2 regions of the Mesorhizobium sp. L103C131B0 genome follow, and region 2 is predicted to be linked to the other one. Evidence: predicted binding sites of a transcription regulator. Region 2 holds the regulator's gene; the other holds the start of a gene.
The links. The regulator LexA, encoded in region 2, represses DNA repair genes until DNA is damaged. The targets are predictions, from matches to a motif close to TGTTCNNNNTGTGTTCNG.
Positions count from the first base shown of each region.

Region 1 (15,598 bases), on a different contig from region 2:
TGTGCCCCTTGCCTTGCCGGCAATTGTCGGAGCGCTGGGCATACTGGCGCTCTATGGCCGCGCCGGTTATTTCGCCGCGATCGGTGGCCAGAGCTGGCCCGACATCTATGGGCTGTCGGGCATCCTCGTCGCCCACGTCTTCTTCAACCTGCCGCTGGCCACCCGGCTGTTCCTCGAAGCGCTGGGAACGGTGCCGGCCGATCAATGGCGGCTGGCGAGCCAGCTCGGCATGGGGGCGAGGCCAGCCTTCCGGCTGATCGAGTGGCCGGTGCTGCGCGCCGCGCTGCCGGGCGTCGCCGGGCTTGTCTTCATGCTTTGCATCACCTCCTTCACCATCGTGCTGATCCTCGGCGGCGGGCCGGCGGCGACGACGCTGGAAGTCGCCATCTATCAGGCGCTGCGTTTCGACTTCGATCCGGCGCGAGCGGTGACGCTGACGGTGCTGCAGATCGCGCTGACTTTTGCCGTCATGCTGGCGCTGACGCGGCTCGGCGCCAATATGACCGGCGACGCCAATTTGCCTGTCGCGCCGCGTTGCTATCACTTGGCCGGCAAAGCAGAAACAGCGTTCAACGCCGTCCTGATCGTGCTCGCCTTGCTGTTCGTCGCCGGACCAATGGCGGCCACCGTCGCGTCCGGCCTCGACGCCGATCTCGGCCGGTTGGCGGGCGAGAGTGCCGTGCGTCAGGCGACGCTGACCAGCGCCGGTCTCGCCTTCTCTGCGGCGCTACTTTCGGTGGCGCTGGCACTGTCGCTGATCATGGCGCGGCGGGCACTGTCGCTGCGCCGCCGGTCCAGTGCCCGTTCATTGCTCGAACATGCCACCGACACCGGCGCCGGCTTCGTCCTCGTCGTGCCGCCCATCGTCATCGGCGCCGGCTGGTTTCTCCTGCTGCGCACGATCAGCGATGTCTTTGCCATCGCGCCGGTCATGGTCGTCACCGTCAATGCGGTGATGGCGATGCCCTTTGCCATCCGCGCGATGCGCCCGGCCTATGATGCGGCGAGCGAGCGCCATGAAAAGCTGTGCGCGCAGCTCGGCATTGCGGGCTGGAACCGGCTGCTTCTGGTCGACTGGCCATCGCTCCGGCGGCCGCTGGCCACCGGCTTTGCCTTCGCCATGGCACTGTCGCTCGGCGATCTCGGCGTCATCGCGCTGTTGGGCAGCGATTCGGTGCAGACCTTGCCCTATCTCCTGCTGGCGCGCATGGGCAGCTATCGCACGGCCGATGCTGCCGGGCTGGCTTTGCTGCTCGGGGCGGTCTGCCTTGCATTGGTGGTCGCGGCAGACTGGCTGGGACGGGGAGAGAGATCGTGACGTCCGCTGTGGAGAAAGGCACGACTGTCCGGCTGGACAAGGTCTCGTTCAGCTATGGCGAAACGCCATTCCTGTTCGATGTCGAATTCGATACATCTAAGATCACCGCCATCATGGGGGCAAGCGGTTCGGGCAAATCGACCTTGCTCAATCTGGTGGCTGGTTTCGAGACGCCGGAGTCCGGTCGTGTGCTGATCGGCGCCGCCGATGTCGGCGCCGAGCCGCCTTCGGCGCGGCCGGTGTCGATGGTATTCCAGGAAAACAATCTGTTTGCTCATCTCTCGGTGGAGAAGAATGTCGGGCTCGGCCGCTCGCCATCGCTCAACCTGACCGACGCCGATCGCGCCGCAATCGCCGAGGCGCTTGACCGCGTCGGCCTGGCCGGCAAGGAAATGCGCCTGCCGCGCGAACTCTCCGGCGGCGAAAGGCAGCGCGTGGCGCTCGCCCGCGTTCTGGTGCGCGACCGGCCAGTGCTGCTGCTCGACGAGCCGTTCGCTTCGCTCGGGCCAGCACTGCGCGACGACATGCTCGACCTGGTGGCCGGCGTTCATGCCGAGCGGGCGATGACGGTGCTGTTCGTCACGCATCAGCCGGAAGACGCTCGCCGTATCGGCGAGCAGATGGTTTTTCTGGACAATGGCAGGGTTGCCGCGACGGGACCTGCCGGCGATTTTTTCGACGGCACTGGCCCTGAAGCGTTTCGGCGCTATATCGGCGCAAGTTCGGGCGGATCACGCGATATTGCCCGGAAGCGGACATAATTTACGACCAAACCGGCTACAGGTGATGTGGCGCTTGCTTGCCATGGTCCAGTCGATGTGGCTAGGTCCGCTTAGTACTGGTCCGGCACGAGCCGTGATTTGCCCCTACAGCGCCGCACCCGGCCGGATGCGTAAACGCTGTAGGTTTTTTGATGTGTGCAGGATTGCCAACGAAACCGATTTTTCGCTGGCGCGGACCCCGGTCCAAATCATGCGCCGAGAGCTGAAGGAACGCCGTGCTGCCGACCGGCACTGACACTTTGAAACGCAGACCGCTGGTGCGCTTCCTCGCGCTGGCCGGCCTTGCCGTGGCGCTGGCCAGCTGCCAGATGTTCACGCCTCCCGAAGTGCAGGAATCCGGCTTCCAGCCTTCCGACAAGCCGATCACGGTCGACAATGTCGCCGCCAACAGCAAGCTTGCCGAACTGGCGAAGGCACAGCATCCGCGCATCCTTGCCACCTATGGCGGCGAATATTCCGATCCCAAGCTCGAGCGCATGGTGGCCAAGGTTGTCGGCAGCCTGACCGTGGTGTCGGCCAATCCGACCCAGACCTATCGCATCACCATCCTCAATTCGCCCAACGTCAACGCTTTCGCGCTGCCGGGTGGCTATCTCTACGTCACCCGCGGCCTGCTGGCGCTGGCCAATGATTCGGCCGAACTCGCCGCCGTCATCGCGCATGAGATGGGCCACGTCACCGCCAATCACGGTCTGCAGCGACAGCAGCTCGAGGCCGAGGAAGGCCTGGCGACCAAGGTGGTCTCCGATGTGCTGGGCGACAGCCCGACCGCCAAGCAGGCATTGATCCGCGGCAAGCTGAGGCTGGCGCAGTTCTCGCGCAACCAGGAGCTGGAGGCAGACGCCATCGGCATCAAGTCGATCGGCGAGGCGGGTTACGATCCCTATGCCGCCGGGCGTTTCCTGCAGTCGATGTCGGCCTACACCGATTTCCGCTCGATCAGCGGCGCCACCGACGCCAGCCTCGACTTCCTGGCCACGCACCCCAACACGCCGCAGCGAATTGATCTGGCGCAGCGCCACGCCCGCCAGTTCGGCGCGCCGGGCATCGGCACCCGCGACCGCGATTCCTTCCTGGCCGGGATAGACGGCCTGCTCTATGGCGACACGCCGGAAGAGGGCTATGTGCGCGGCCAGACCTTCCTGCATCCGGGCCTCGGCGTTTCGTTCACGGTGCCCGACGGCTTCATCATCGACAATTCGGCGGCGGCGGTGACGGCGACCGGTCCCGGCGACATGGCGATCCGCTTCGACGGTGTGTCGATCGACAAGGATCGTGCGCTGACCGACTACATCAGAAGCGGCTGGGTGGCCGGTCTCGACGAGACCAGTGTGCGCCAGGAGACGATCGACGGCAACCAGGCGGCGACCGCGCACGCCGGCGCCGATGGCTGGCAGTTCGACATTGCGGTGATCCGCGCCGGCGGTCAGGTCTACCGGCTTTTGACAGCGGCCCCCTCGGCCAGCACGACACTCGATCCGGTGGCACGCTCGGTCAGCGGTTCGTTCCGCGTGCTCAGCCCCGCCGAGAAGGCGGCACTGAAGCCGCTGCATATCCGCGTCGTCACGGTACAGGCCGGGCAGACGATGGGCACACTTTCGGCGCAGATGGTCGGCGTCGACCGCAAGCTCGATCTGTTCCGCGTGCTCAACGCGATGTCGCCGGGCGCCTCGGTTTCGGCCGGCGACAAGGTCAAGATCGTCACGGACAGATAGCGCCGGTCTTCGTCAGAAACCCCAGCCTTCGTAGTGCTTTTTTCTGAGATAACTTTTCTGAGATAACTCGGGGTACCCCGTTCCTGGCAATCTCAGGCCGCCATGAACTCCGGATTCTGCTTCACCAGCGCGAGCTTGAGCTTTTCCATGGCGCGGGCCTCGATCTGCCGGACACGCTCCTTGGAAATGCCGAGCGTCTCGCCAAGCGCCTCAAGCGTCGCACCTTCGTCGCTCAGCCGGCGCTCCTCGATGATCCTGAGTTCGCGGGCATTGAGCGCGCGGAGCGCCGTCTTCAGCCACATCAGGCGCCGTTCGACGTCGATGGTGTCGCCGGCGACCTCGTCAGGCAATGGATCGTCCGAAATCAGGAAGTCCATCCGCTCGGTGGTGCCAGCTTCGTCGGCGAGCGGTGCGTTGAGCGAAGAGTCAGGTGCTGAAAGCCTGGAATCCATCTTCGCGACATCGGCCTCGGAGACGCCTAGGGCTACCGACACTTCGCGGTAGAGCGTGGCGTTGGAGATCGGCTCGGCGCCATTGGCAAGACGGGCGCGCAGGCGCCGCAGGTTGAAGAACAGCGCCTTTTGCGCCGAAGAGGTGCCGCCGCGAACGATCGACCAGTTGCGCAGGATATAGTCCTGCATCGAAGCGCGGATCCACCATGTCGCATAGGTCGAGAAGCGCACCTCGCGCTCCGGCTCGAAACGCGCGGCTGCTTCCAGCAGCCCGACATGGCCCTCTTGGACCAGATCTCCGAGCGGCAGGCCGTAATGTCGGAACTTCGAAGCCATGGAGATGACCAGCCGCATATGGGCGACGGTGATCTGATGCAGCGCCTGCTGATCCTGGTCCTCCTTCCAGCGCAAGGCGAGAACATGTTCCTCATCGCGCTCGAGGTAGGGGGCTTTCATTGCCGTGCGGACCATGGTCCGTCCTGCCGTGTCTTCGATCATGCCGCGCTCCTGCTCCCGGACATTTTCGGACGGCCTGGCGGCCGTTATCTCTGTTTGACGCAATTCCGAAGGAAACCGCTTTCCCACTTTCCTGGAATTGCTTCGGGCCTAGCGCAGCCAAGGGTTCTTGAAATGGAAACGCGGCGCCCTACAACAAGCCATGAACGTGCCATACCGGGGATTGGTTCCGCCGCCGAGGGCGGTTGTTTTGTGCGGTCCGACAGGGCGCATCGACACCGCAGATCGGGACTATTGGCACCGATCGGAGCTGCTTTGAGAATCTGATTTCTGGATCGCCGTTTTTTTGAAATCTGGTTCCTTATTTTGCTGCGCTGTATCTGTCAGTTTCCGGCTCTCACAAGCGCCGGACACCGGCCAAGGACGGGATCACATAGAAATGAAATGGCTCAATTCGCTCATCGTCGCCGGAACGCTTCAGGTTCTGGCTGTTACATCAGGCTATGCCGGCGCCAATCTTGACCAGATCAAGCAGGCCGGCACCCTCAAGGTCGGCACCGAAGGCACCTATGCGCCCTTCACCTATCATGATGCTTCCGGCGCGCTGGTCGGCTTCGACGTCGAGATCGCCAAGGCGATCGGCGACAAGCTCGGCGTCAAGGTCGAGTTCCTCGAAGGCAAATGGGACGGGCTGATCGCCGGCCTCGACGCCAACCGCTACGACGCCGTGATCAACGAGGTCGGCATCACCGACGCGCGCAAGGCCAAGTACGATTTCTCCGATCCTTACATCGCCTCCAAGGCCGTGCTGATCGTGCGCGGCGACAATACCGACATCAAGACCTTCGCCGACCTCAAGGGCAAGAAGTCGGCACAGTCGTTGACATCGAATTTCGGCAAGCTCGCCGAGACCAACGGCGCCGAACTCGTCGGCACCGACGGCTTCGACCAGTCGATCCAGCTGCTGCTCACCGGCCGCGCCGACGCCACCATCAATGACAGCCTGTCTTTCCTCGACTTCAAGAAGCACAAGCCGGACGCCAATGTGAAGATCGCCGCGCAGGAAGAGAACGCCGACTATTCCGGCGTCATCGTGCGCAAGGGTGATCCGGAGCTGGTCGCGGCGATCAACAAGGCGCTGGCCGACATCAAGGCCGACGGCACCTACAAGAGGATCGCCGATACCTATTTCGGCCAGGATGTCTCGCAGTAAAGACCATCTCCCGGCGGTTTGCCGGCAATGACCAATAGCGGCGGGCCGTCTTTGACGGCTCGCCGTTTTTCGCATGATATGAGAAGCACACAATCGCACTGCCGTCACCGCGGCGGTCTGTGAAGGAGGAGCCGTTCGTGCCGCACTGGCTACACCTGATGCTGGACTCGTTGCCGACACTGCTGTGGGCGGCGTTGATCTTCACCGTACCGCTGACATTGCTATCGTTCGCACTCGGCCTGTTCGTCGGCCTGGTTGTCGCCCTGGTGCGGCTGTTCGGTCCCAAGCCTCTGGTTGCCGTGGTCCGCTTCTATGTCTGGATCTTTCGCGGCACGCCGCTTCTGGTGCAGCTGTTCCTGATCTTTTACGGCCTGCCTTCGGTCGGCATATTGCTGGATGCTTTTCCGGCGGCGCTGATTGGCTTCACCCTCAACATAGGCGCCTACAGTTCGGAAATTATCCGCGCCGTGATCGGCTCGGTGCCGAAGGGCCAGTGGGAGGCGGCCTATTCGATCGGCATGACCTGGAGCCAGGCGATGCGGCGCACCATCCTGCCGCAAGCCGGCCGCGTCGCCGTGCCGCCGCTGTCCAACACCTTCATCTCGCTGGTCAAGGATACGTCGCTGGCCGCCGCCATCACTGTGCCGGAGATGTTCCAGGCGGCGCAGCGCATCGTCGCCACCACCTATGAACCGCTGATCCTCTATGTCGAGGCGGCGATCCTTTATCTGGCGATGAGCTCGGTGCTTTCGGCCTTGCAGACGCGGCTGGAGGAGCGGCTCAACCGCTATGGCGGCTTCCTGGAGGCGCGCTCATGATCGGCCTCACCGACATCGAAAAGCGCTTCGGCGACAATCTGGTGCTGAAGGGCGTGACGGTCACCATTGCCGAAGGCAGCGTCACCGCGCTCGTCGGCCCCTCCGGCGGCGGCAAGAGCACACTGCTGCGCTGCATCAACCTGTTGGAGATCCCGACCTCGGGCATGGTGCGCATCGGCGACGAGACGCTGGAATTCCGTCCCGGCATCAAGATCCCCAGCCGCGACATCCAGCGCCTGCGGCTGCAGACCGGCATGGTGTTCCAGAACTTCCAGCTGTTCCCGCATCGCACCGCGATCGAGAACGTCATGGAAGGCCTGGTGACGGTGCTGAAATGGCCGACGGCAAAGGCGCGCGAGCGGGCATTGGCGCTGCTCGAGAAGGTCGGCATGGCGCACAAGGCGGATGATTGGCCGGCAACGCTGTCGGGCGGCCAGCAGCAGCGTGTGGCCATTGCCCGCGCCCTGGCGCCGTCGCCGAAAGTGCTGCTTTGCGACGAGCCGACCTCGGCGCTCGATCCGGAACTGGCGCAGGAAGTGGTCGACGTGCTCGGAAAGCTCGCCAGCGAAGGCACCACCATGGTGATGGCCACGCACGACCTTCGCCTTGCCTCCAAGATCGCGCAGGAGGTGGTGTTCCTCGATGCTGGTGTCGTCGTCGAGAAGGGGCCGTCCACCGTGGTGTTCAGCAATCCGGAGCGGGAACGGACCAAGCGTTTTATTGCGACGCTGAAGCAGGAGGCGGAGAAGGAAGCCGGCGGCTGAGCCTTCTACGTTCCCCTTGTGAAGAGGTCGGACGGAAGGTCCGGGTGCGGTCTGGTGTCGTCCCCATCCTCGCTGCTTCGCAGCGACCCTGCCTGGGCGAGCCACGGGTCTCGCCTGTCCTTGGAACCCCACAAGGGGGTAAAAACAAACCCGGCACAAGGCCGGGTTTTTCATGAATTCGACGGTGAAAGCGATCAGGCAGCTTCTTCCTGCTCGGCTTCCTCATTGTCGGCCTTGGCGCCGCGCTTCGGGCCCTTGTTGAGGTTGACCTCGATCAGGCGCACGGCTTCGGTTTCCGACATGCGGTTGACTGCCGCGATCTCGCGCGCCATGCGGTCGAGTGCCGCCTCATAGAGCTGACGCTCGGAATAGGACTGTTCCGGCTGGTTGTCGGCACGGTAGAGGTCGCGCACGACTTCCGAGATCGAGATCAGGTCGCCCGAATTGATCTTGGCATCATATTCCTGCGCACGGCGCGACCACATGGTGCGCTTGACGCGGGCGCGGCCCTGGACGACCTTCAGCGCGCGCTCGACATAATCCTCTTCCGACAGCTTGCGCATGCCGATGGAGGTCGCCTTGGCGACCGGAACCTTCAGGCGCATCTTGTCCTTCTGGAAGTCGATGACGAACAGTTCCAGCTTGTGGCCCGCAACTTCCTGCTCGTCGATCGAGACGATCTGGCCGACGCCGTGTGCCGGATAGACGATGTACTCGCCGGTCTTGAAACCGTGGCGTGCCGAGGTGGACTTCTTCTGCGGGGTGATCGTTGCCATTACGCCCTGAACTCCTTGTTGTGGCACCGGCGGCCTGCCGGTCCGAACGCATGCGACCGGGGACACCGATCGTTAGCCGCACAACAGATGAACCCATCGGAAAAGCCGGGGCCGGCAAACCGCATACATAGCGACTGCCTGGCCCAGATCGCTCTGGTCCGATTGGGGATTTCACCTTTCAGTGATTTGGGGCGCTTGCGCCATAAATCGACGTTGTGTCACCGGCATGTTTCAACGGGTGTAGCACAAAAAGTCGGAAGAATCAAGGTTTTGCTGCAAACGCGAAGGTGGAGCGCCATCGCCGCCTGTCAAGGCAGTTAATGTATGATGCGCGTTACGCAGCGTTATGACGATCCAATAGGCCGCACTTTTTTGCTTTGCGCATCACCCTTTCCGAAATCGATTCCGATTCCAGGGTCATGCGCTCAGTCGCCTTCGCCGGGCTCAGCGGAGAAATATTTCTCGAACTTGCCGGCCTCGCCGTCGAAGCTCTTGGCATCTGCCGGAGGCTCCTTCTTGGCGGTGATGTTGGGCCATTTCTCGGCGTATTCGGTGTTGACCTGCAGCCATTTGTCGAGGCCCGGCTCGGTGTCGGGCTTGATTGCATCGGCCGGGCATTCGGGTTCGCAGACGCCGCAGTCGATGCACTCGTCGGGATGTATGACAAGCATGTTCTCGCCCTCGTAGAAGCAGTCGACCGGACAGACCTCGATGCAGTCCATGTACTTGCATTTGATGCAGTTGTCGGTCACGACATAGGTCATTGGTCGGCTCCGGGACGTCCCGTTCTTGCTAGAGCGACGTGCGTCCACTTGGACGCATAAAGTACGCTCTGACACTTTGAATCTGCGCATCGTGCCTTCCGAAAAATCGATTTCCGATTTTCGGGCCGATGCGGCGGCTTTTTTGGTGAGGTAACGCCTTTGCCTGCCGCTTGCAAGGGCAGCCATTGCAGGCGGGGCCCGCGTGTCCGGAATGAAATTCCAGACCGCCGGCATGGCGCAGACAGCCAAGGCTTCAGTCTTCGCCGAACAGCCGGTCGGTTTGCCTGCGCTCTTTCTTGGTCGGCCGGCCGCTGCCGGCGTCGCGCAGCGCCGGAATGGCATCGGCAACAGCCTCGCCTTTTGGGACCGGCGGCGGGGACATGTCCTCGTAGAGCGTGCGCGCTTCCTCGGCCGGACCGCGCCGCACGCCGGTGCCAAGCACCTTCCAAACGAAGATGCGGCGCTCGTGCGTAATGGTCAAAACGTCGCCAGGCTTGACCAGATCGGAGGCCTGCGCTGCTTTGTCGCTGTTGATGCGGACGCGTCCGGCGACAACCAGCTTGGCCGCCAGCGAGCGCGATTTTATCGCGCGCGAAAAGAACAGCCACTTGTCGATGCGCTGACGACCTTCAGCAACCATCGCAGCGAGTTATTTCTTGTTGGAGCATGATCTTGTCCGAAAACCGGTTCCACTTTTCGGGATCATGCTCAGAGCTTACTTCTTCAGCTGGTCGCGCAAGGCGGCGAGCTTGGCGAAGGGCGAGTCCGGATCGAAGCGCGCCGGGCGTTCCTCGCGTGGCTTGGCCTGGAAAGCCGGCTTGGCGCCTTGCGGTCCGCCTTTGCCTTCCGGCCTGCCGCCTTTCCAGTCAGGCCGGCCCTCGCGCGGACGCTCGCCTTGCGGCTTGCCGTCGCGGCGCTGTTCGCCCTCGGCCTGCGGCTTGGGCTTGAACTTCGAACGGTCGAAGCGTGGCTTGGCGGCACCGTCGCGCTGGTCGCGCCGGCCCTGATAGGCCGGCCGTTCGCCCGGTGCCGGCTGTCCGCCGGCAGCGTCGGCCGGCGCATCGGCGCGGCCAGCCTGGCCGTTACGCGGGCGATTGTCCCGGCCTTGACGATGGCGCGGGCGCTGCTCGAAACGACCCTGCCGCCACAGCAAGATGGGCTTTGGCGCTTCGGCCTCGGCGCTTCCACCCTCCCCCTCGTGGGGAGGGTCGGCGCGCAGCGCCGGGGTGGGGGCAGCGCCGGCGTCGGTGGTTGCACCTGCATCGGCTACGCGGTCTGCACTATCGGTTTCGTCAGCGCTGTCACCCCCACCCGCGTCGCTTCGCGCCGCGACCTCCCCCATCGAGGGGGAGGTAAAAGCGTCGGCGCTTTCGGTGACAGTGTCGTCAGCCTCTGCAACGGCCGGAGCGTGTTCTTGCGCTGCAGGCTCTGCAGTTGTTTCGTCGATGGCTGGGACCTCGGCGGTAGCTTCAACGGCCGCAGCTGGCTCCGAACCCTCGGCAGGCGCTTCCGGCTGAGCGTCTGCAACAGCCTCCGATGCGACTTCGGCAACGGGCTCCTCAGCCGCAACCTCAGTGGCGGAAGCCGCATCCGGCTCCGAACTGTCGGTCGGCGCTTCAGCGACAGCTTCGCCTGCAGCGGCTTCCGCCGTCTGGGCCTGCTCGGCCTTCGCTGCCGCTTCCGCCAGCTTTGCCGCCGCGGCTTCGCGCGCCGCGTTGTCCTGTGCTTCCAGCCGCGCCTTGACCTCTGCCGGCGGCTTCGGCTCGGCGCGATAGCCGAGACCTTTCAGGATCTCTTCCATGTCGTCGGCGGTGGCGCCGAGGATGGACATCATCGGCGGCGTCACCATGAAGGACTGGCCGTCATAGGCGCCGTCCGGGCGCTGTCCCAGACCGGGCTTCCAGTTGGTCGCAGGCCGGATCAGGTCGGCCAGCCGTTCCAGAATGTCGATGCGCACGGCGCGGCGGCCGAGATTACGGTAGCCGGCGAGCTTGTAGAAGCTCTTGTCGAAAGCCGGATCGATGACCACCGAGGTGCGGCCGGAGGCCAGCGCGTGCACGACGTCGCCAAAGCCGGGCTTGTCCTTGCCGTCGTTCTTCAGCGCCCACAAAAGCGTGATCAGTCCGGCGGGCGCCGGCTTGATCAGCGCCGGCACGAAGACGTGGTAGGCGCCGAAGCGCACACCGAGCCGGCGCAAGGCGGCGCGACCCTCCTGGTCGAGCGACTTCATTTCCTCGGCGATGTCGCGGCGGTTGATGAGGCCGAAATGCTCGACGAGTTGGAAGGCGATGCCACGGCCGATGCCGGCGATCTGCTCGGCATTCTTCAAGTCGACCAGCGGCTTCAGCAAGGATTCGATCTGGAAATTGACGAAGCGCTCGGCGCGCGCGGCGACCTTGTCGCGGGCGGGACCGGTCAACTGCTCGTCGGCCAAAAGCACCAGGCGCGGCTTCAGCGCGTCCTCGCCGGCAACCAGCGTGCCGATCGGCGCGCCGATCCAGCGCAGCGTGCCGTCGGAGCCGAGCGCAAGGTCGCCATTGGCGCAGGCGCCGAAGCGTTCGGCACGTGCCTCGAACTCGGCGGCCAGCGCTTTTTGCGCTGCCGTACGCACGGCCTTGGCGTCTTCGCCGCCGGCGCTCTGATCGGCGGTGAAGCGGAACCCTTGCAACTCGCCGACATGATGGCCTTCGACAAGGACGGTTCCGGTAGGACTGATTTCGGCTTCAGGCATTGTATTTTCTCTAAGGCGCCGCATGAGGACGGAAGTCCTGCGGTCTACAAACCGTTTCGTCAACCGCTCATGCAGCGCATCCGACAATCTGTCTTCGATTTCGCGCGTCTTTTCCCGCCAGTGTGCCTGATCGGCCAGCCAGCCCGGCCGGTTGGACACGAATGTCCAGGTGCGGATCTGCGCAATGCGGTGCGACAGCGTGTCGATGTCCCCCTCGGTCGTATCGGCGCGGCGCACCTGCTCGGCCATGTAGTTCTCGTCGACATGGCCGTGTTTGGCGAGGTCGGTGTAGATAGAAGCGATCAGGTCGGAGTGCTGGGCCGGCGCGATCTTGCGGTAGTCCGGCAACGCGCAGGCTTCCCACAGCAGCGCCACGCGCTTGGCATTGGTAGCCAGCGCGCGGATGTCCTCGTCGCGGGAGAGATGTTCGAGCGCCTGCGCATCGACCGCCGGCAGCGCCCGCGTCAGGCCTTCGACCGGCGCGTTGGTTTCGATCGAGCGCTTCAGCGCGTCGAGGCTGGCGAAGTCGAAATGCGCGGTGCGCCATTGCAGCACCTTCACCGGATCGAACTCGTGCCCCTCGATGCGCTTGACCAGTTCCTCGTCCAGCGGATCGACCTGGCCGGTGACGCCGAAGGTGCCGTCGCGCAGATGCCGGCCGGCGCGGCCGGCGATCTGGCCGAGCTCGGCCGCAGTCAGGTTGCGGTACTGGTAGCCGTCGAATTTGCGGTTCTGGGCGAAGGCGACATGATCGAGATCAAGGTTGAGGCCCATGCCGATGGCGTCGGTGGCGACGAGATAGTCGACGTCGCCTGCCTGGAACATTGCCACCTGGGCGTTGCGGGTGCGGGGCGACAGCGCGCCGAGCACGACTGCCGCTCCTCCTTGCTGGCGGCGGATCAGCTCAGCGATGGCATAGACCTCGTCGGCGGAGAAGGCGACGATGGCCGTACGCCGCGGCAGGCGGGTCAATTTCTTCGAACCGGCATAGGCCAAGTGCGACAGGCGAGGGCGCGTCACCACCGAGACGCCTCTCAGCAGCTTTTGCAGGATGCCATGCATGGTGGCCGCGCCGAGCAGCAGCGTTTCCTGGCGGCCGCGCAGGTGCAGGATACGGTCGGTGAAGATGTGGCCGCGCTCGAGGTCGCCGGCGAGCTGCACCTCGTCGATTGCGACGAAGGCAACGTCGGTCTCGCGCGGCATGGCTTCGACGGTGCAGACCGAATATTTCGCGCCGGGCGGCTGGATTTTTTCCTCGCCGGTGATGAGCGCCACCTTGTGGGCGCCGACCTTTTCGCAGACGCGGGCATAGACCTCGCGCGCCAGAAGGCGGAGCGGCAGGCCGATAATGCCGCTCTCATGCGCCACCATGCGCTCGATGGCGAGATGGGTCTTGCCGGTGTTGGTCGGACCCAGTACGGCAGTCACGTCGCGGCCCGACAGGATCAGCGGCTCGGTGTGTTTCGGCTGGATGTTCATCGGCCTGGAGATGAGGCTTTCTGCATCGTGTTGTCGGGAGCGCGCCTCGCATGGCGCGTATGACAGGCGACACATAGGGATTTCAGGCGCGAAGCGAAAGCGGAATGTTCCGGCCGGCAGTCCCACGGTTCGTCTTTGAGGTCTCAATTAACAGTTGGAACGAGTCTGGAACGAATCGGCGACGAATCAGTGACTCCGGCAGATTCAGCTTTTGTTCACGGCTACATGTGGATTTTGCGAGCCTGAGTCTCACCATATGCTGAATCGCGGAAACTGGCCCGATTCCTGCAAGGCGACCATTGGCGTTAACCTTTGCCGGCGGGGCATCGTCGTGATCCGATACGCCTCGGCCAACATTATGAAATTGCTGAATTTTCTTAATCGGCCTTAACCATTTTCCGGTGGTATTCGGCCTTGGTCGTTAACGTTCCGCTCAAAGCCGGAACGAATGGGTGACGAATCGGCGATGGCGGGATTTTCCTGGTTTGTTCACCCCAACATGTTGTGTTGTCCACAGCTTGTCCACCGAGAATTCACAGCTTGCGAACCGGGTTTTGCACAGGGCGCCTAGAAATCGTTAATCTTTGCGTGCCGGAACGGGTCAATGTCTCGCGCGCAGCCCGGGGAACATCGCCGGCCGGCGATGAAAAACGGGCCATAAGCCGGCCCGTCCTACCGGGCGAAATTGCTGTCGTTCAGACGAAGTACTGGCCGCCATTGGCGGTGATGGTCGAGCCGGTGATGAAACCGGCGTCCTCAGAGGCGAGGAAGACGACGCAACGCGCGATCTCTTCCGGTTCGCCGAGGCGGCCGACCGGGATCTGCGGAATGATGCGTTCATTCAGCACCTTCTCGTCGATCGCCTTGACCATCTCGGTGGCGATGTAGCCGGGGCAGATGACATTGACTGTGATGCCCGCGCGCGCGCCCTCCTGCGCCAGCGCCTTCGAGAAGCCGATGTCGCCGGCCTTTGCGGCGGAATAGTTGACCTGGCCGGCCTGGCCTTTCTGGCCGTTGATGGAGGAAATGGTGATGACGCGGCCGAATTTGCGGTCGCGCATGCCGCCCCACAGCGGATGCGTCATGTTGAAGACGCCAGACAGATTGGTGTCGATGACTTCCTTCCACTGCTCGCGCGTCAGCTTGTGGAACATGGCGTCACGGGTAATGCCGGCATTGTTGACCAGCACCGAGACCGGGCCGAGATCGGCCTCGACCTGTTTGATTCCGGCGGCACAGGCGTCGTAGTCGGCGACCGACCATTTGTAGGCCTTGATGCCGGTTTGTGCGCTGAACTTCCCCGCTGCCTCGTCATTGCCGGCATAGTTGGCTGCAACGGTGTAACCGGCATTCTTCAGGCCGATCGATATGGCGGCGCCGATGCCGCGCGATCCACCGGTGACGAGCGCTACTTTGGTCATTGAAAGTTCTTCCTCCCTTTGGTCGGAAGAAGGGAATAGGGAATAGGGAGTAGCGAGTAGGGATCGATATCCCGCCGCGCTGCTCCTTCTTCCCCATTCACTACTCCCTATTCACTACTCACTTCTCTTTCACAGCGCTTCCACGCACAGAGCGACGCCCATGCCGCCGCCGATGCACAGCGTGGCAAGGCCTTTCTTGGCGCCGCGGCGGCGCATCTCGAAAACCAGCGTGTTGAAGACGCGGGCGCCCGACGCGCCGATCGGATGGCCGATGGCGATGGCGCCGCCATTGACGTTGACGATCGACGTATCCCAGCCCATGCCCTTGTTGACGGCGCAGGCCTGCGCGGCGAAGGCTTCATTGGCCTCGACAAGGTCGAGGTCCTTGACCGACCAGCCGGCCTTCTCGAGCGCCCGCTTCGACGCGGGTATAGGTCCGGTGCCCATGATTGCCGGATCGACGCCAGCCGTCGCCCAGGATGCGATGCGCACCAGCGGGGTGATGCCGCGCCTTGTGGCTTCAGCCTCGCTCATCAGCAGCGCGCCGGCGGCGCCGTCATTGATGCCCGACGCGTTGGCGGCGGTCACGGTGCCGTCCTTGTCGAAAGCCGGCTTCAGCTTGGACATGGCGTCGATGGTGGCGCCGTGGCGGATGTACTCGTCCTGGTCGACGACAGTGTCGCCCTTCCTGCCCTTGATCGTGAAGGCGACGATCTCGTCCTTGAACTTGCCGGCCTTCTGCGCGGCCTCGGCCTTGTTTTGCGAGGCGAGCGCAAACTGGTCCTGGTCGTCGCGGGTGATCTGGAACTGGCGGGCGACGTTCTCGGCGGTGTTGCCCATGTGGTAGCTGTTGAAGGCGTCCCACAACCCGTCCTTGATCATGGTGTCGATCATCTTGTAGTCGCCCAT
Region 1 covers NZ_AYXC01000032.1:5,579-21,176, forward strand. The annotation lists gene thiP (thiamine/thiamine pyrophosphate ABC transporter permease) at 1-1,318, shown strand, start outside; gene thiQ (thiamine ABC transporter ATP-binding protein) at 1,315-2,079, shown strand; gene X730_RS136795 (M48 family metalloprotease) at 2,409-3,815, shown strand; gene X730_RS136790 (RNA polymerase factor sigma-32) at 3,908-4,765, opposite strand; gene X730_RS136785 (amino acid ABC transporter substrate-binding protein) at 5,163-5,936, shown strand; gene X730_RS136780 (ABC transporter permease subunit) at 6,074-6,754, shown strand; gene X730_RS136775 (amino acid ABC transporter ATP-binding protein) at 6,751-7,518, shown strand; gene X730_RS136770 (CarD family transcriptional regulator) at 7,713-8,294, opposite strand; gene fdxA (ferredoxin FdxA) at 8,720-9,058, opposite strand; gene X730_RS136760 (RNA-binding S4 domain-containing protein) at 9,312-9,698, opposite strand; gene X730_RS136755 (helicase-related protein) at 9,774-13,268, opposite strand; gene phbB (acetoacetyl-CoA reductase) at 13,964-14,689, opposite strand; gene X730_RS136745 (acetyl-CoA C-acetyltransferase) at 14,819-15,598, opposite strand, start outside.
Region 1: the regulator LexA is predicted to act here: its motif matches at 13,424-13,441, upstream of X730_RS136755 (helicase-related protein).

Region 2 (15,598 bases):
AAGCGCGGCGTGAAGCGCGAGGCCGACGATGTCGATTTCGGCAAGGAGGGTGCTGCTGCGATGTTCGGCGTCGGCGAAGGCGGCACCGGGCTGATCCCCTCGCCCACCGGCGACGGCCAGATCCTGTTCAAGGTCGCCGAAGTGTTCGAGCCGGCCGGAGCCGACGCCAGCTCGGTACCCGACGATGCGCAAAAATCCTTCACGCAAGGCATGTCCGACGATCTGCTCGACCAGCTGGTGGCGCAGTTGCAGACGCAGTACGCCGTCAGCGTCGACCAGGCCGCCGTTGCCCAAGCCCTCGCCCAATGAATGGCCTTAGCCCAATGAACGTCTTGGCCCAATGAGCGCCCTGAAGACCCATATCGCCAAGGTCGCCACGGGAACCGGGCTTACCTTCGAGGAAGCGCGCGAAGCTTTCGACATCATCATGTCTGGCGACGCGACGCCGGGCCAGATCGGCGGCTTCCTGATGGCGTTGCGCGTGCGCGGGGAGACCGTGAGCGAGATTTCCGGCGCCGTCGCCACCATGCGTGCCAAGATGCTGCGCGTCGAAGCTCCTGAGGGCGCCATCGACATTGTCGGCACGGGCGGCGACAATTCGCATTCAGTCAACATCTCGACCGCTTCGGCCTTCGTCATTGCCGGCTGCGGCGTGCCGGTCGCCAAGCACGGCAATCGCGGCCTGTCGTCGCTGACGGGCGCCGCCGATGTGCTGGTCGCGCTCGGCGTCAAGATCGATATCCCGCCAGAGGTGATCGGCCGCTGCATCCAGGAGGCCGGCGTCGGCTTCATGTTCGCGCCGGCGCACCACCCGGCGATGAAGCATGTCGGCCCGACCCGCGTCGAGCTCGGCACGCGCACCATCTTCAACCTGCTCGGACCGCTGTCCAATCCGGCCGGCGTCAGCAGGCAGATGGTCGGCGTGTTCCTGCCGGAATGGATCGTGCCGGTGGCCGAGACATTGAAGGCGTTGGGCACCGAGCATGCCTGGGTGGTCCATGGGGATGGCTATGACGAAATCACCACCACCGGCGAAACGCAGGTGGCGGAATTGGCCGGCGGCGAGATCCGCCATTTCACGCTCACCCCGGAAGCCGTCGGCCTGCAGCGCCACACCAAGGACGAGTTGCGCGGCGGCGACGCCGCCTACAATGCCACGGCGTTGCGCGACATGCTGAGAGGTGCTGCCGGGGCCTATCGCGATACGGTGCTGATGAACGCCGGCGCCGGCATGGTGGTGGCCGGCAAGGCGACGACGCTTGCCGACGGCATGGCCGCGGCCACACAGGCCATTGACAGCGGCCGGGCGCTGGGCGTGCTCGACAGGCTGGTCGAGATTTCGAACGGATGAGCCGTGGCTGACATTCTGCGCAAGATCGAGGCCTACAAGCGCGACGAGATCGCGGCGGCGAAGGCGCGTATACCGTTGGCCGAGATCAAGGCGCGAGCCAAGGATGCCGACGCACCGCGTGGCTTTCTGAGGGCGCTTGAGGCGAAGCGCAGATCGGGCAGCTTCGGCCTGATCGCCGAGATCAAAAAGGCAAGCCCATCCAAAGGCTTGATCCGCGCCGATTTCGACCCGCCCGCACTGGCGCAGGCCTATGAGAAAGGCGGTGCCGCCTGTCTTTCGGTGCTGACCGATGCGCCATCCTTCCAGGGCGCGCCGGAATTTCTCATCAGTGCACGGAAGGCAGTGTCCCTGCCCGCGCTGCGCAAGGATTTCCTGTTCGACCCTTATCAAGTCTACGAGGCTCGCGCATGGGGCGCCGATGCCATCCTGATCATCATGGCCAGCGTCGATGATGCCTTGGCGAGCGAATTGGAAGCGACCGCGTTCGAACTCGGCATGGACGCGCTGATCGAGGTGCATGACGAGGCCGAGACGCAGCGCGCGGTAAAACTCTCGTCGCAGCTGATCGGCATCAACAACCGCAATCTCAGAACATTCGAGACCAGCCTCGAGACCTCGGAACGGCTGGCATCGATGGTGCCGGGCGGCCGATTGCTGGTCAGCGAGAGCGGAATTTTCACCCACGACGATTGCTTCAGGATGCAAAAGACCGGCATCAGCACCTTCCTCGTCGGCGAGAGCCTGATGCGGCAAGAGGATGTCGCTGCGGCAACGCGGCTGCTTTTGACAGGCAAGGCGAAAGCAGAGGCCATCTGAGGATGGCAGCCGCCCTCACCCATCTCGGCGCCAAGGGCGAGGCCAACATGGTCGATGTCGGCGAGAAGGCGGAGACGACGCGCACGGCGGTCGCCGAGGGCTTTGTCTCGATGCGGGCCGAAACCCTGAAGATGATCCTCGACGGCGACGCCAAGAAGGGCGATGTGCTGGGTACCGCGCGCATTGCCGGCATCATGGCGGCCAAGAAGACGCATGAGCTGATTCCGCTCTGCCATCCGCTGCTTTTGACCAAGGTGTCGGTCGACATCGAACCGGACACCACGCTGCCCGGCCTTAGGGTCACCGCGCTCGCCCGCGTCACCGGCAAGACCGGGGTCGAGATGGAGGCGCTGACCGCGGCATCTGTCGCGTGCCTGACCATTTACGACATGGCCAAGGCGGTCGACCGCGCCATGGTGATTTCCGGTATACAGCTGGTGGAAAAGACCGGCGGCAAGTCCGGCGACTACAAGGCGGGTTCGTAAATGGCGCTGGTTCCGGTCGCCGAGGCGCTTCAACGCCTACTCGACGGCGCTGTGGCGTTGCCCGGTGAAAGGGTCGCGCTGGCGGATGCGGCCGGCCGGGTGCTGGCGGAGCCGGTCGTGGCGCTGCGTACCCAGCCGCCTTTCAATGCATCTGCCATGGACGGCTATGCCGCACGGGCGCAGGATGTGGCGTCGGCCCCGGCGCGGCTTTCGGTGATCGGAATGGCGCCCGCAGGGCGAGGCTTTGACGGCACAGTGGGTAAATCCGAGGCCGTGCGCGTCTTCACCGGCGCGCCGCTGCCTGAAGGCGCAGACACGATCGTCATCCAGGAAAATGTTCGCGATCTCGGCGGTGGCCGGATCGAGGTCACCGAACCGACGGCGAAGAACCGCAACATCCGCCGCCTTGGACTGGATTTTGCCCAAGGCGACGTGCTGCTGGAGAAAGGCCGCGTGCTCGATCCGGCTGCATTGTCGCTGGCGGCGTCGGCCAATCATCCCCGGTTGAACGTGGTGCAACGGCCGCTGGTCGCCATCATCGCCACCGGCGACGAATTGCTGCCACCGGGCAGCGAACCTGGCCCCGCCCAGATCATCTCGTCCAACGCCTATGGCGTCGCTGCTGTGGCGCAGTCGGTCGGCGCTCGCGCGCTCGATCTCGGTATAGCGGCCGATCGCAAGGAAGCGATCGCGGCGCTGGTGAAAAAGGCGGTCGATGCGAAAGCCGACGTCATCGTCACGCTCGGCGGCGCCTCGGTCGGCGACCATGATCTCGTTCATGACGTGCTGACCGGCGAAGGCATGAACCTCGACTTCTGGAAGCTCGCCATGCGCCCGGGCAAGCCGCTGATGTTCGGGCGGCTGGGCGATATCAGGTGCATCGGCCTGCCCGGCAATCCGGTGGCGAGCCTGGTCTGCTCGCAATTGTTCCTGAAGCCGCTATTGGCGCAGCTCGGCGGCCGTCCCCACCGGCAGGACATCCGCCAGGCTCAGCTTGGCGCCGCGATGCCGGCCAATGATCTAAGGCAAGACTATGTGCGCGCCGTGGTCCGGGAAGAAGCCGGCGCATTGGTGGCGACACCATTCGGCATCCAGGATTCCTCGATGCTGAGAATGCTGGCCGACGCCAACGGCCTGATCGTGCGCGAGCCCTTCGCTCCGGCGGCAGAAGCAGGCGCTGCTTGCAGCGTTCTGATGTTGCGCTGAAGGTCGCGGATCCAAGCCGTTAATTCCAAGAGATAAGACTGGTTGTTACTCCGCCAGCAATGTCCGCGTCAGCGGATGTGTCGGATCGGCAAGCCCGTCGACGATGCTGAAATGATGCCGGTCCGGCTCGACCACTGTGCTGGTCGTGGCGCCGAGGCCGATCCAGATGTTGGCAAGCAGCGCATTCTGGCGCAGGAACTCCGCCCGCTCGCCGCCGCCGGCCCAGCAGGTGATGCGCGCGCCCTGCATGGGGCGCAGCAGAACCGGGCTTTCGGCCAGTGCTTCCGCTTCATCGATGGCCAGTGTCGCGTTCATCCCCGTCCGCATGATTGGCCGCAGGTCATGGACGCCGGAGATCGAGACGACATTGCGCACGCGGCCCGCCACATCGGCGGCCAGGGGTGTCGTTGTCGTCACCATCCTGGAGGCGAGATGGCCGCCGGCGGAATGCCCGGTCAGGATCACCGGCCCGCCGACCATCGTCGCCGCCTTGCCGATCGCCGCCGCGATTTCCCTGACGATGCCGGAAATGCGTATGTCGGGACAAAGCGTGTAAGTCGGCATTGCCACGGCAAAGCCATTGGCAACCGCGCCGTTGGCCAGATGCGACCATGGCTTGTTGTCGAACGCCTTCCAGTAACCGCCATGGATGAAGACGACGAGCCCTTTGGGCATGACATCGGGAAGGAACAGATCGAGCCTGTTGCGCGGGCTGTCGCCATAGGCGATGTCGAGCTTGGCCCGACCGGACGCCGACATTGTGTCGCGAAAAGCCTGTGCCGGTGTGTCCCACGCGGCCGGCCAGCGATTGCTGCCGGCAATGTTGTCGCCGTTGGCGTAGGCATTGTCCCAATCGGCAACACGATGTTGGAGCATCTGCATCCCTCCCGGATGGCTTCAGTTCAGTCGACAGGAATGGCCGCCGAACAGGGCGGCGTCAATGCTGCGACCTAAAAACATTTTAGGCTTGAAACAAATTTCGACTGGTGCGATCCTGCGCCTTGTTCAGCCATGGGCGCGAGGCAGACAGGGGCAGCCGAAAATGCTTGGGCCATCAGCGCATATCGACACATTCACGCGCGACAACCTGCCGCCGCCGGAGCAATGGCCGGAGTTTTTGCTCGACGGCTTCGACTATCCCGACCACATAAATGCCGGCGTCGAATTGACCGACAGGCTGGTCGAAAAAGGGTTCGGCGACCACACCGCGCTGATCGGCAATGGCCGCCGCCGCACCTACAAGGAACTGTCCGACTGGACCAACAGGCTCGCCCATGCCCTGGTCGAGAATTATGGCGTCAAGCCGGGCAACCGGGTGCTGATCCGCTCGGCCAACAACCCGGCCATGGTCGCCTGTTGGCTGGCCGCCACCAAGGTTGGCGCGGTGGTCGTCAACACCATGCCGATGCTGCGCGCCGGCGAACTCGCCAAGATCGTCGACAAGGCGGAAATCACGGTTGCGCTTTGCGATACAAGGCTGATGGACGAGATGACCGCCTGCGCCAAGGGCAGTGCGTATCTCAAGCAGGTCATTGGCTTCGACGGCACGGCCAACCATGACGCGGAACTCGACCGCGCCGCCCTCGACAAGCCGGTCACCTTCACTGCCGTCAACACCGGCCGCGACGATGTCGCCCTGCTCGGCTTCACCTCCGGCACCACCGGCGTGCCGAAGGCGACGATGCATTTCCACCGCGACCTGCTGATCGTCGCCGACGCCTATGCCCGCGAAATCCTGGAGGTGACGCCCGACGACATCTTCGTCGGCTCCCCGCCCCTTGCCTTTACCTTCGGTCTTGGCGGGCTCGCCATCTTCCCGCTGCGTTTCGGCGCCGCGGCGACGCTGCTGGAACAGGCGACGCCACCCAACATGATCCACATCATCGAGACCTACAAAGCGACCATTTCCTTCACCGCTCCAACCGCCTATCGGGCCATGCTCAAGGCCATGGATCAAGGCGCTGACCTGTCCTCGCTGCGCGTCGCGGTTTCGGCGGGCGAGACGCTGCCGGCGCCTGTCTTCGAGGAATGGACTGAGAAGACCGGCAAGCCGATCCTCGATGGGATCGGCGCCACCGAGATGCTGCATATCTTCATCTCCAACCGCTTCGACGACATGAAGCCGGCCTCCACCGGCAAACCCGTCGGCGGCTATCAGGCACGCATCGTCGATGACGAGATGCGGGAGCTGCCGCGCGGCTCTACTGGCCGGCTGGCGGTGCGCGGCCCGACCGGCTGCCGCTACATGGCCGATGCCAGGCAAAAGGACTATGTCCGCGATGGCTGGAATCTCACCGGCGATACGTTCACGCAGGACGAGGATGGCTTCTTCCACTTCGCCGCGCGTTCCGACGACATGATCGTCAGCGCCGGCTACAACATCGCCGGCCCCGAGGTCGAAGCGGCGCTGCTCTCGCATCCCGACGTCGCCGAATGCGCGGTGACCGGCGCCGAGGACGGTGAACGCGGCCAGATCGTCGAGGCGCATATCGTGCTTGTGCAAGGTGTTTCGCCGGACGCATTGACCGTCAAACGCCTGCAGGACCACGTCAAGGCAACGATCGCGCCCTACAAATATCCGCGTTCGGTGAAGTTCATCGACGCCTTGCCCAAAACCCAGACCGGCAAGATCCAGCGCTTCCGGTTGCGCGCGGAGAAGAGCAATTGATTAAGCCGCACGATCCGGCGTCCGATGGCGCGCAGATGTCGTTCAAGGAGCGGATGTCCTACAGCGACTATCTGCAGCTGGACAAGGTGCTCGATGCGCAGGCGCCGCTGTCTTCGGCCCATGACGAGATGCTGTTCATCATCCAGCATCAGACATCGGAATTGTGGATGAAGCTCGCTTTGCACGAGATCGGCGCCGCGATCCGCTCTATCCGCGCCGACCGCCTCGAACCGAGCTTCAAGATGCTGTCTCGCGTCGCGCGCATCTTCGAGCAGCTCAACAATGCCTGGGACGTGCTGCGCATGATGACGCCAAGCGAATACACCGAGTTTCGCGACGCGCTCGGCCAATCCTCGGGCTTCCAGTCGTGGCAGTACCGCGCTATCGAGTTCATGGCCGGCAACCGCAACCTAGCCATGCTCGGGCCGCACAAGCACCGGCCCGATCTTACGGACAGGCTGGAAGCGATCCTGGCCACGCCGTCGCTGTACGACGAGGCGCTTCTGCTTTTGGCGCGCAATGGCTTCGACATCGGCGCCGATGCCGGGCGCACGGACTGGCGCGAGACGCGCGTCGAGAACGAAGACGTGCTGGCTGCCTGGCAAACCGTCTACCGCGACCCGCAGCGCTACTGGATGCTCTACGAACTGGCCGAGAAGCTGGTCGACTTCGAGGATTACTTCCGCCGCTGGCGCTTCAACCACGTCACCACGGTCGAGCGCATCATCGGCTTGAAGCGCGGCACGGGCGGCACCTCAGGCGCCTCCTATCTGAAGAAAATGCTGGAGGTTGTGCTGTTTCCGGAGCTCTGGACGGTCCGCACCCGGCTCTAGAGCATTTCACCGTTTAACGTAAACGGCGAAATGCTCTAGCTCTTTGATTTGACGCAATTGCGGACGGAAAACCGCTTCACACTTTTCCTGAAATTGCTCTAGTTCCTCAGGTGACCGCGGTCTTCACCGCGAAGCGGGCGTCCTGCCAGGCGCCGGTGCGCAGAATATCCTCCAGGACTTCGACCGCCTGCCAGACATCGCCATATCCGACATAGAGCGGCGTGAAGCCGAAACGGATGGTCGACGGCGCCCGGAAATCGCCGATCACGCCGCGCTCGATCAGCGCGCGCATCACCTGATAGCCATGCGGATGGAGGAACGACACCTGGCTGCCGCGCTGGCTGCCGTCGCGAGGACTTTCCAGTTCAAGCCCGTAGGCGCCGCATCTGGCTTCGACGAGCTGGATAAACAGGTCGGTCAGCGCGATGCTTTTTCTGCGCACCGCCGCCATATCGACGTCGTTCCAGATATCGAGCGCGCCCTTGAGCGCCCGCATCGACAGCACCGGCTGCGTTCCGCACAGGAAGCGGCGAATGCCGCTGCCGACGGCAAAGCCCTGCTCGAAGGCAAAGGGCCGCGCATGGCCCCACCAGCCGCTGAGCGGCTGGTGGGCATCGTCATGGTGGCGCTCGGCCGCGTAGATGAAGGCTGGCGAGCCCGGGCCGCCATTGAGGTATTTGTAGGTGCAGCCGACGGCGAAATCGGCATTGGCACGGTCAAGTTCGACCGGCAAGGCGCCGGCCGTGTGGCAGAGATCCCAGATGATCAGCGCGCCGGCGTCATGTGCCTTGCGCGTCAGCGCCGCCATGTCGCGCAACTGGCCGGATTTGTAGTTGACGTGGTTGACCAGGATGACGGCAACGCTGTCGTCGATCAGCTCCTCGATTGCGGCCGCGTCGACGCCCTCCAGCCGCAGCCGCGTTCCCGGCCGGGTCGAGGCGACGCCTTCGGCCATGTAGAGGTCGGTCGGGAAACTGTCGCCCTCGGCAACGATGACCGACCGATCCGGCCGCATGCCGAGCGCTGCGTGCAGCAGCTTGTAGATGTTGATCGAGGTTGTGTCGCAGACCACCGTCTGCCCATCAGCCGCGCCGATCAGTCGCCCGAGCTGATCTCCGAGTTCCACCGGCATGTTGAACCAGCCGGCGGTGTTCCAGGCGCGAATGAGATCGTGCGCCCATTCCTGCGTGGCGGCCTGCTGCAGTTCGCTGAAGACGACCGCTGACGCGGCGCCCAGGGAATTGCCGTCGAGATAAATCACGCCTTGCGGCAAGACAAAGCGTTCGCGCATGGAGCGCAGCGGATCGGCGGCATCCATTGCTTCGATTGTAGCGAGATCGGGTGTCGTGCTCATGATCCGGCGCCCCTCCATGGACAAACGCGCGCGGCGGAGCCTGCCGCCCAAACATGCCGGCGATCTTGAGTGGTCGCCCTTGAACTGTCAAACATTATATATAATTCACCCATTGAAAGGCTTTGATATATAATGATCCGCCGAGCGTTTATGTCTGATGGATCACGATGCTGGATGACGAGCAGACCTCGAAGACGGAAGCGGCCTATCGCCTGCTCAGGCGCGATATTCTTGCGACCCGGCTGGCGCCTGCCGCGCCGTTGAAGCTGAGCACGCTGCGCAACACCTACGGCATCGGCTGGACGCCGTTGCGCGAGGCGCTGTCGCGGCTGGAGGCGGAACGGCTTGTGACCGCCATCAGCAACCGCGGGTTTGCGGTCGCTCCCGTCTCTCGGGCGGAGCTCGAGGATTTGGCGCGTGCGCGGCTGGTGGTCGAACTGCCCCTGCTGGTGGAATCGATCGAGGAGGGCGACCGTGAGTGGGAAGACGCGGTCGTTGCCGCCCACTATCGTCTCTCACGGTGCGGGTCTGTTCTCGACGATCCATCGGATGATGCGGTCGACGCGTGGTACGAAAAACACGATGCCTTCCATGCGGCGCTGCTCAGTGCCGCGACATCCAGCTGGCTGCTGCGCTTCAATGCGACGATTTCCGACCAATTGCATCGCCATCACCGCTTTCTGGGTCTGGCCCCGACGCTGCGCGCCGCCGCCGGCCGCACGGATGGCCACCGGAAGGCCGTGGCGGCCCTGCGCGACGCCGTGGCGATCGAACACCATACCGCCCTGATGGAAGCGGCCCTCGATCGCGACGTCGAACGTGCGAAAACTCTGATGACCGCTCACATCGGCTACACGCTGCAGGTCTATGCCCAGAGTGAACCCGGCGCGGATGCTGCGCAGCCCCGTCCGAAAAGGAAGCGGCGATCGTAGCCGACGACGCAGGGCACTTTGTCTTCGTTTCACCCCGTTGCCGGCCAACGACTACGAGCGGCGCTCGCAGCGCCGAACGTTACGCTGAACAAAACGTCAACACATTCATTAAACTTTAAAAGGTTGCGGAACACAACTGGAACAGATAGTGTTTGTTCTGGGTTTGTTTTTTCTGATTCTGGTTTCAGAACCCTTGGGGGCCGCGATGCTGACGCGCAAACAACATGAGCTTCTGATGTTCATCCATGAACGCCTGAAGGAGAGCGGAATCCCGCCGTCCTTCGACGAGATGAAGGAAGCGCTCGACCTCGCCTCCAAGTCCGGCATCCACCGCCTGATCACGGCGCTTGAGGAGCGCGGTTTCATTCGCCGGCTGCCGAACCGGGCGCGCGCGCTGGAAGTGCTGCGGCTGCCCGACTCGATCGCACCAGGCCTCAATGCGGCGAGGAAGTTTTCGCCGAGCGTCATTCAGGGCAGTCTTGGTCAAACCGGCCAAGGGCAAGGCGGCCAAGGACAAGGCGCGTTGGGCCAAGGCGGTCTCGGCCGCCAGATCAAGCCGGGCTCGCCGTCGCGTTCGATGTCGGCCGGCAATGACGATGCCGTTTCCGCGATTTCAATCCCGGTTATGGGACGCATCGCCGCCGGCGTGCCGATCGACGCCATCCAGCATCAGACCCATTCGATCTCGGTGCCGCCCGATATGATCATGGGCGGCGAACACTACGCGCTCGAGGTCAAGGGCGATTCGATGATCGAGGCCGGCATTTTCGATGGCGACACGGTCATCATCCGCAATGCCGACACAGCCAGCCCCGGCGAGATCGTGGTGGCGTTGGTCGACGATGAGGAAGCGACCCTGAAACGCTTCCGCCGCAAGGGCGCCTCGATCGCCCTGGAAGCCGCCAACCCGGCCTACGAGACCCGCATTTTTGGACCGGACAGGGTGAAGGTGCAGGGCAAGCTTGTCGGATTGATCCGGCGCTACTGAGCCGGCTTGGGTTTGTACTTTTCACGCTGGTTGTAAGGCGGCAGGCCGCGCGCTTCGCGGGAGAAGCGGCGTTGCTCGTGCCAGGGGCGATACGGCTTGTCGACGGCGAAGCGGATGGTTGGCGCTGCAGCTGCCGATTGCGGATCGAAGAAGACGGCGGCGCTGCCGTCGCGGGCCAGCTGTTTCTTCGTCACGACCAGCACCAGCGGGTCGCGGCACGGATTGTAGGCGGTGGCGTCATCGATGACGATCAGGCTCGCGAAGGCACAGGCCGGCCGCGCCGTCTTGCGGTCTTTCGCAAGCGCTACAATGGCTCCGGAAGGGTGCCGGGCGATACAGAGATCGCCGGTGCAATAGAAGGGCGAGCCGGGCGGCAGATCGAGCGGATCGAGATCGAACCGCGTATCTGTTGCCTCGAAAATCTCAGGTGGGATAATGGTTTTGGCCCGCAGCGCCCGTTTCCAATTGTCCGTGGTGAATTCGTTGGAGCGTTCGCGGTTGAGGGCGAGTTCGCCGCCACCGATCGGCATGGCCACCAGATGCTCGGATATGAGCACGTCGGGCGTAAGCACCTGCGGCACCGTCAACAGGCCGGCCAGCGCGAAAGGCACGGCCGCCAACCTGAGCCAGGTGGTGGCCATGGTGGCGATGACGAGGGCGACCGCCACTAACAGCACCGAGCGGATGGAGATCAGCCCGACGGCGTCGACCGGGGAGCGCTCGGAAATCCAGGCCGATATAGCGATCATCGCCATCAGACCTTTGCCCATCACATAGAGGAACGGCCCGTCGGCGCCGAACGGCATCGCCAGTGCGCTGAGCACGGCAAAGGGCATGACGATCAACGAAACAATCGGCATCACGGCCAGATTGGCGATCAGGCTGAGCGGCGACACACGCTGAAAATGCCAGATGGCGAACAGCAAGGTTGCACTGCCGGCGATGATCGAGGTCATTGCGAGGCCGCCCATGGCCAGCGCGAATTTTCGCGACAGGAAGCCGACGAAGGAGCGCTTTGCCGGCGGCGTTCTCACCTTGTCGGCGCGGTAATCGGCCCAGCCGGCATAGGCGCCGACAAGGGCGGCGGTGGCGGCAAACGACATCTGGAAGCTGGGACCGACCACCTCGTGCGGCGACACCAGGATGACGGCAATGGCGGAGATCGCCAGATTGCGCATGGTGAGTGCGGCGCGATCAAACAGCACGGCGACAAGCATGACCGCCAGCATGATGAAGCTGCGCTCGGCGGCAACCACGACGCCTGAAATAACGAGATAGGCGGCGATCGAGACAAGCGCTGCCGCGGCCGCATATTTCTTCACCGGCCGGCGCGAAGAGAAAACGGGAAACAGCGCAAAGGCGCCACGCAGCAACGCCATGATGGTGCCGGCAACCAGCGCCATGTGCAGGCCGGAGATGGAGATGATGTGGTAGATGCCGGTGCGCCGCATCGCTTCGTTGACCTCGTCCGGGATGCCGGCGCGCACGCCGACAATCAGCGCCGCGGCAATCTCGCCTTCGGCGCCGCCGATCTTGCCCCTGATATGGTCGGCAATGTTTTCGCGCGCGTTCTCGATTGCCGAGGAGAGCCGTGCGGTCAGCGGCGGCGGTCCCTGCGTAGCAATGGTTTTCGGATTGCCGAGAAAGAAGCCGCTGCCGCCGATACCGGTGAAATAGCTGTCGAAGGAGAAATCGTAGCTCTCCGGCCGCACCGGACCGGTCGGCGGCAACAGCCTGGCATAGCCGGTGATCAGGGAGCCGGCGGTCATATCGGCGGGAACGGTCCGCGCCGAGAGCCTGACCCGCTCCGGGGCGTAGCGCAGCTCGGGGTAAGCGGTCGAAACCACATCGAGCGTCAGCCTGATGCGGCCGCTTTCCATCTGTTCGAGACTGACGACGCGGCCGGTCAGCCGTGTCTGAATCTCGGAGCCGAGCATCTGCGTTCCGGCGCGCCAAGTCTCGACTTTGGCGGCGACGACGCCGAGCGCGCACAGCATCGCGGCCATGCAGAACAGATGCGTCCTCGGCCGCGATCGCGTGGCGAGGGCGCAACATGTCGCCAGCACCACAATGGCGATTGGCTGCGCAAAGCCGGGCTCGCCGGCCAGCGAGAAATAAATGATGACGCCGGCCGCCAGGAAAACCGGCACCAGCAGGAAGGCGACGCCCCGGTCGAGCTCCGTGTTGGCGGCCACGGCAAGGCTGCGGCGGAGCGCGGGCCATGACGGAAGGCGAAGCCGTCTGCGCAGACGGGCGATAGATCCGGGCGCTGTGACTTGCGCCGGCAACGCGTGACCGGGCAGCGCAGGCGCGACGCCGGGATGCGGCTCAGGCAGCGCGAGGGGCAGCGGCTCGGCATAGGGACTATCGGCAAACAGCGAGCGTTCGCTGACGCTTGCCTCGGCGCCTTCGCCTTCCTTCGTGCCCCGGCCACGTCCAGCCATCGGGTCTGCCCCTTGCGCCCCAGACCCCTATGCTACATGAACGCGCAAAGCGCGAAAGTCCGCGTGATCACGTCCACCGCGCCGGAATCGACCATCACCTGGCAAGGACGCTCAATCCTCAATCATATCCCGGCCCTCCGCCCTCAGGCGAGCAAGCCCATCGTGCATTGCCTTCAATTGTTCCGGTGTATGACCCTGCCATTCAGCGAGCTCCCCCAGGATGAGCAACGGATCACGGGAGCGGTAGGATTTCGTCGGATTGCCGGGAAATTTTTTATCGGTCAGGTTAGGGTCATCCATAAAAAACCCTGTCGGCTTTACGATGTAAATCCTTTGACGACCGTCACCCGTTGCAAGCTCTGCTCCCCAGATGGCGGCTTCCAGTGTCTGGGTGAAATAGATCCATGACAGTGGTTTACCTCTGAAATTGGAAGGGTGGCCGACGCTCAGCAGATCCCCGGGTTTCAAATCCGCCCGGGTACCATGGTAGAACGGATCACCCTCCGTATGGTCGGCGTTGCTGGTCATCGGGAGCCCTTCTTTCAATCATTCCTCCTTCGTGGCGAGACGGGACCGCACACAGTTGCTGTGTTCACGATAATGATTGCAGAAGGTCAATATGCGTGACCAAGCCAACGCTGTCACGGCGGCGTTGTAGTCGGGCAGTGCCGCATTCGTGAAGAAATGTCCGCTCGTCAGAGGGGGCTACCACCGTCGCAGCGATGTTCCAGGCACTGTGACGGACGCTGCAGCCGAATGAAACCCAGACATTGACGCTGCTGCCAAATGAGGTTGCGCGGAGGTGCGAACAGATTTTGTGCTACAAGGCTCCGGCGCCCGTTGACGCAACCGATAATTGCCGACGTGCCCCGGCCTCGTCCAGCCATCGGGTCTGCCCCTTGCGCCCCAGACCTCCTATGCTACATGAACGCGCAAAGCGCGAAAGTCCGCGCGATCACGCCCCGCTTTCCAAGCTTCCCGAGAGTTCCATGTCCGACACGGTCGTCACCCGTTTTGCCCCCTCGCCCACCGGCTATCTGCATATCGGCGGCGCGCGCACGGCGCTGTTCAACTGGCTGTACGCCAAGCACACCGGCGGCACGATGGTGCTGCGCATCGAGGACACCGACCGCGAACGCTTCAACGAGGCGGCGACACAGGCCATTCTGGATGGGCTGACCTGGCTCGGCCTTTCCTGGGACGGTGAGGCCATATCGCAGTTCGAGCGCGCGCCGCGCCACCGTGAGGTGGCCGAGGAGCTGGTGCGCCTGGGCAAGGCCTATTACAGCTACGAGACGCCTGCCGAGCTCGAGGCGATGCGCGAGGCCGCACGCGCCAAGGGCCTGCCGCCTCGCTACAACGGCCAGTGGCGCGATCGTGCCCCCTCGGAGGCGCCTCCCGGCGTCAAGGGCGCCATCCGCATCAAGGCGCCGACCGAGGGCGAAACCGTGGTGCACGACCGTGTGCAGGGCGAGGTGCGCTTCCCCAACAAGGACCTCGACGATTTCATCATACTGCGCTCGGACGGCAATCCGACCTACATGCATGCCGTCGTCGTCGACGACCATGACATGGGCGTCACCCACATCATCCGTGGCGACGACCATCTGACCAACGCCGCGCGCCAGACGGTGATCTACAACGCGATGGGCTGGGACGTCCCGTCGATGTCGCATATCCCGCTGATCCACGGCGCCGACGGCGCCAAGCTGTCGAAGCGGCACGGCGCACTCGGCGTCGAGGCTTATCGCGCCATGGGCTATCTGCCCGAGGCGCTGCTCAATTATCTGGCACGGCTCGGCTGGAGCCATGGCGACGACGAGATCATGTCGATCAAGGACATGATTTCGTGGTTCGACATCGGCGATGTCAACAAGGGTGCGGCGCGCTTCGACTTCGCCAAGCTCGAGTCGATCAACGGCGCGCATATGCGCAAGATGGCCGATACCGAGCTGTTCGACATTTTCGTCGCCACTCTGCCATACCTCGAAGGCGGACCGGCTATCGCCGCCCGTCTCGACGATGCCAGGAAGGCGCAGCTGCTGGCCGCCTTGCCGGGCCTGAAAGAGCGCGCCAAGACGCTGGTGGAACTGGCCGATGGCGCGGCCTTCCTGTTCGTCGAGCGGCCGCTGCCGATCGACGAGAAGGCGGCAGCACTGCTCAATGCCGACGCGCGCGCGATCCTGCGCGGCGCACATGCCGCTTTGCAGACTGTTTCGGGCGATTGGTCGGCTGCCGCGGCTGAAGCCGCGGTGCGCGAGTTCGCGACGGCAGGCGGCCACAAGCTCGGCGCCGTGGCCCAACCGCTCCGGGCGGCCCTTACCGGCCGCAGCACCTCGCCCGGCGTGTTCGACGTGCTCGCCGTGCTTGGCCGCGAGGAAAGCCTGGCGCGGATTGCGGATCAAATCGATTAGGAGCGAACTGGCCCAAGAAGATTGGCATTGAAAGGCGGGTTTCGCAGTGCAACATTAGGCCTTGGCCCAATCTGGCACGCACCTCCCAAAATGCGGTGGCGAGTTCG
Region 2 covers NZ_AYXC01000015.1:3,052-18,649, forward strand. The annotation lists gene X730_RS143570 (peptidyl-prolyl cis-trans isomerase) at 1-309, shown strand, start outside; gene trpD (anthranilate phosphoribosyltransferase) at 341-1,351, shown strand; gene trpC (indole-3-glycerol phosphate synthase TrpC) at 1,355-2,167, shown strand; gene moaC (cyclic pyranopterin monophosphate synthase MoaC) at 2,170-2,652, shown strand; gene glp (gephyrin-like molybdotransferase Glp) at 2,653-3,858, shown strand; gene X730_RS143545 (alpha/beta hydrolase) at 3,904-4,734, opposite strand; gene X730_RS143540 (AMP-binding protein) at 4,901-6,526, shown strand; gene kynA (tryptophan 2,3-dioxygenase) at 6,523-7,359, shown strand; gene kynU (kynureninase) at 7,466-8,713, opposite strand; gene X730_RS143525 (GntR family transcriptional regulator) at 8,881-9,645, shown strand; gene lexA (transcriptional repressor LexA) at 9,851-10,633, shown strand; gene X730_RS143515 (ComEC/Rec2 family competence protein) at 10,627-13,077, opposite strand; gene arr (NAD(+)--rifampin ADP-ribosyltransferase) at 13,189-13,605, opposite strand; gene gltX (glutamate--tRNA ligase) at 14,067-15,491, shown strand.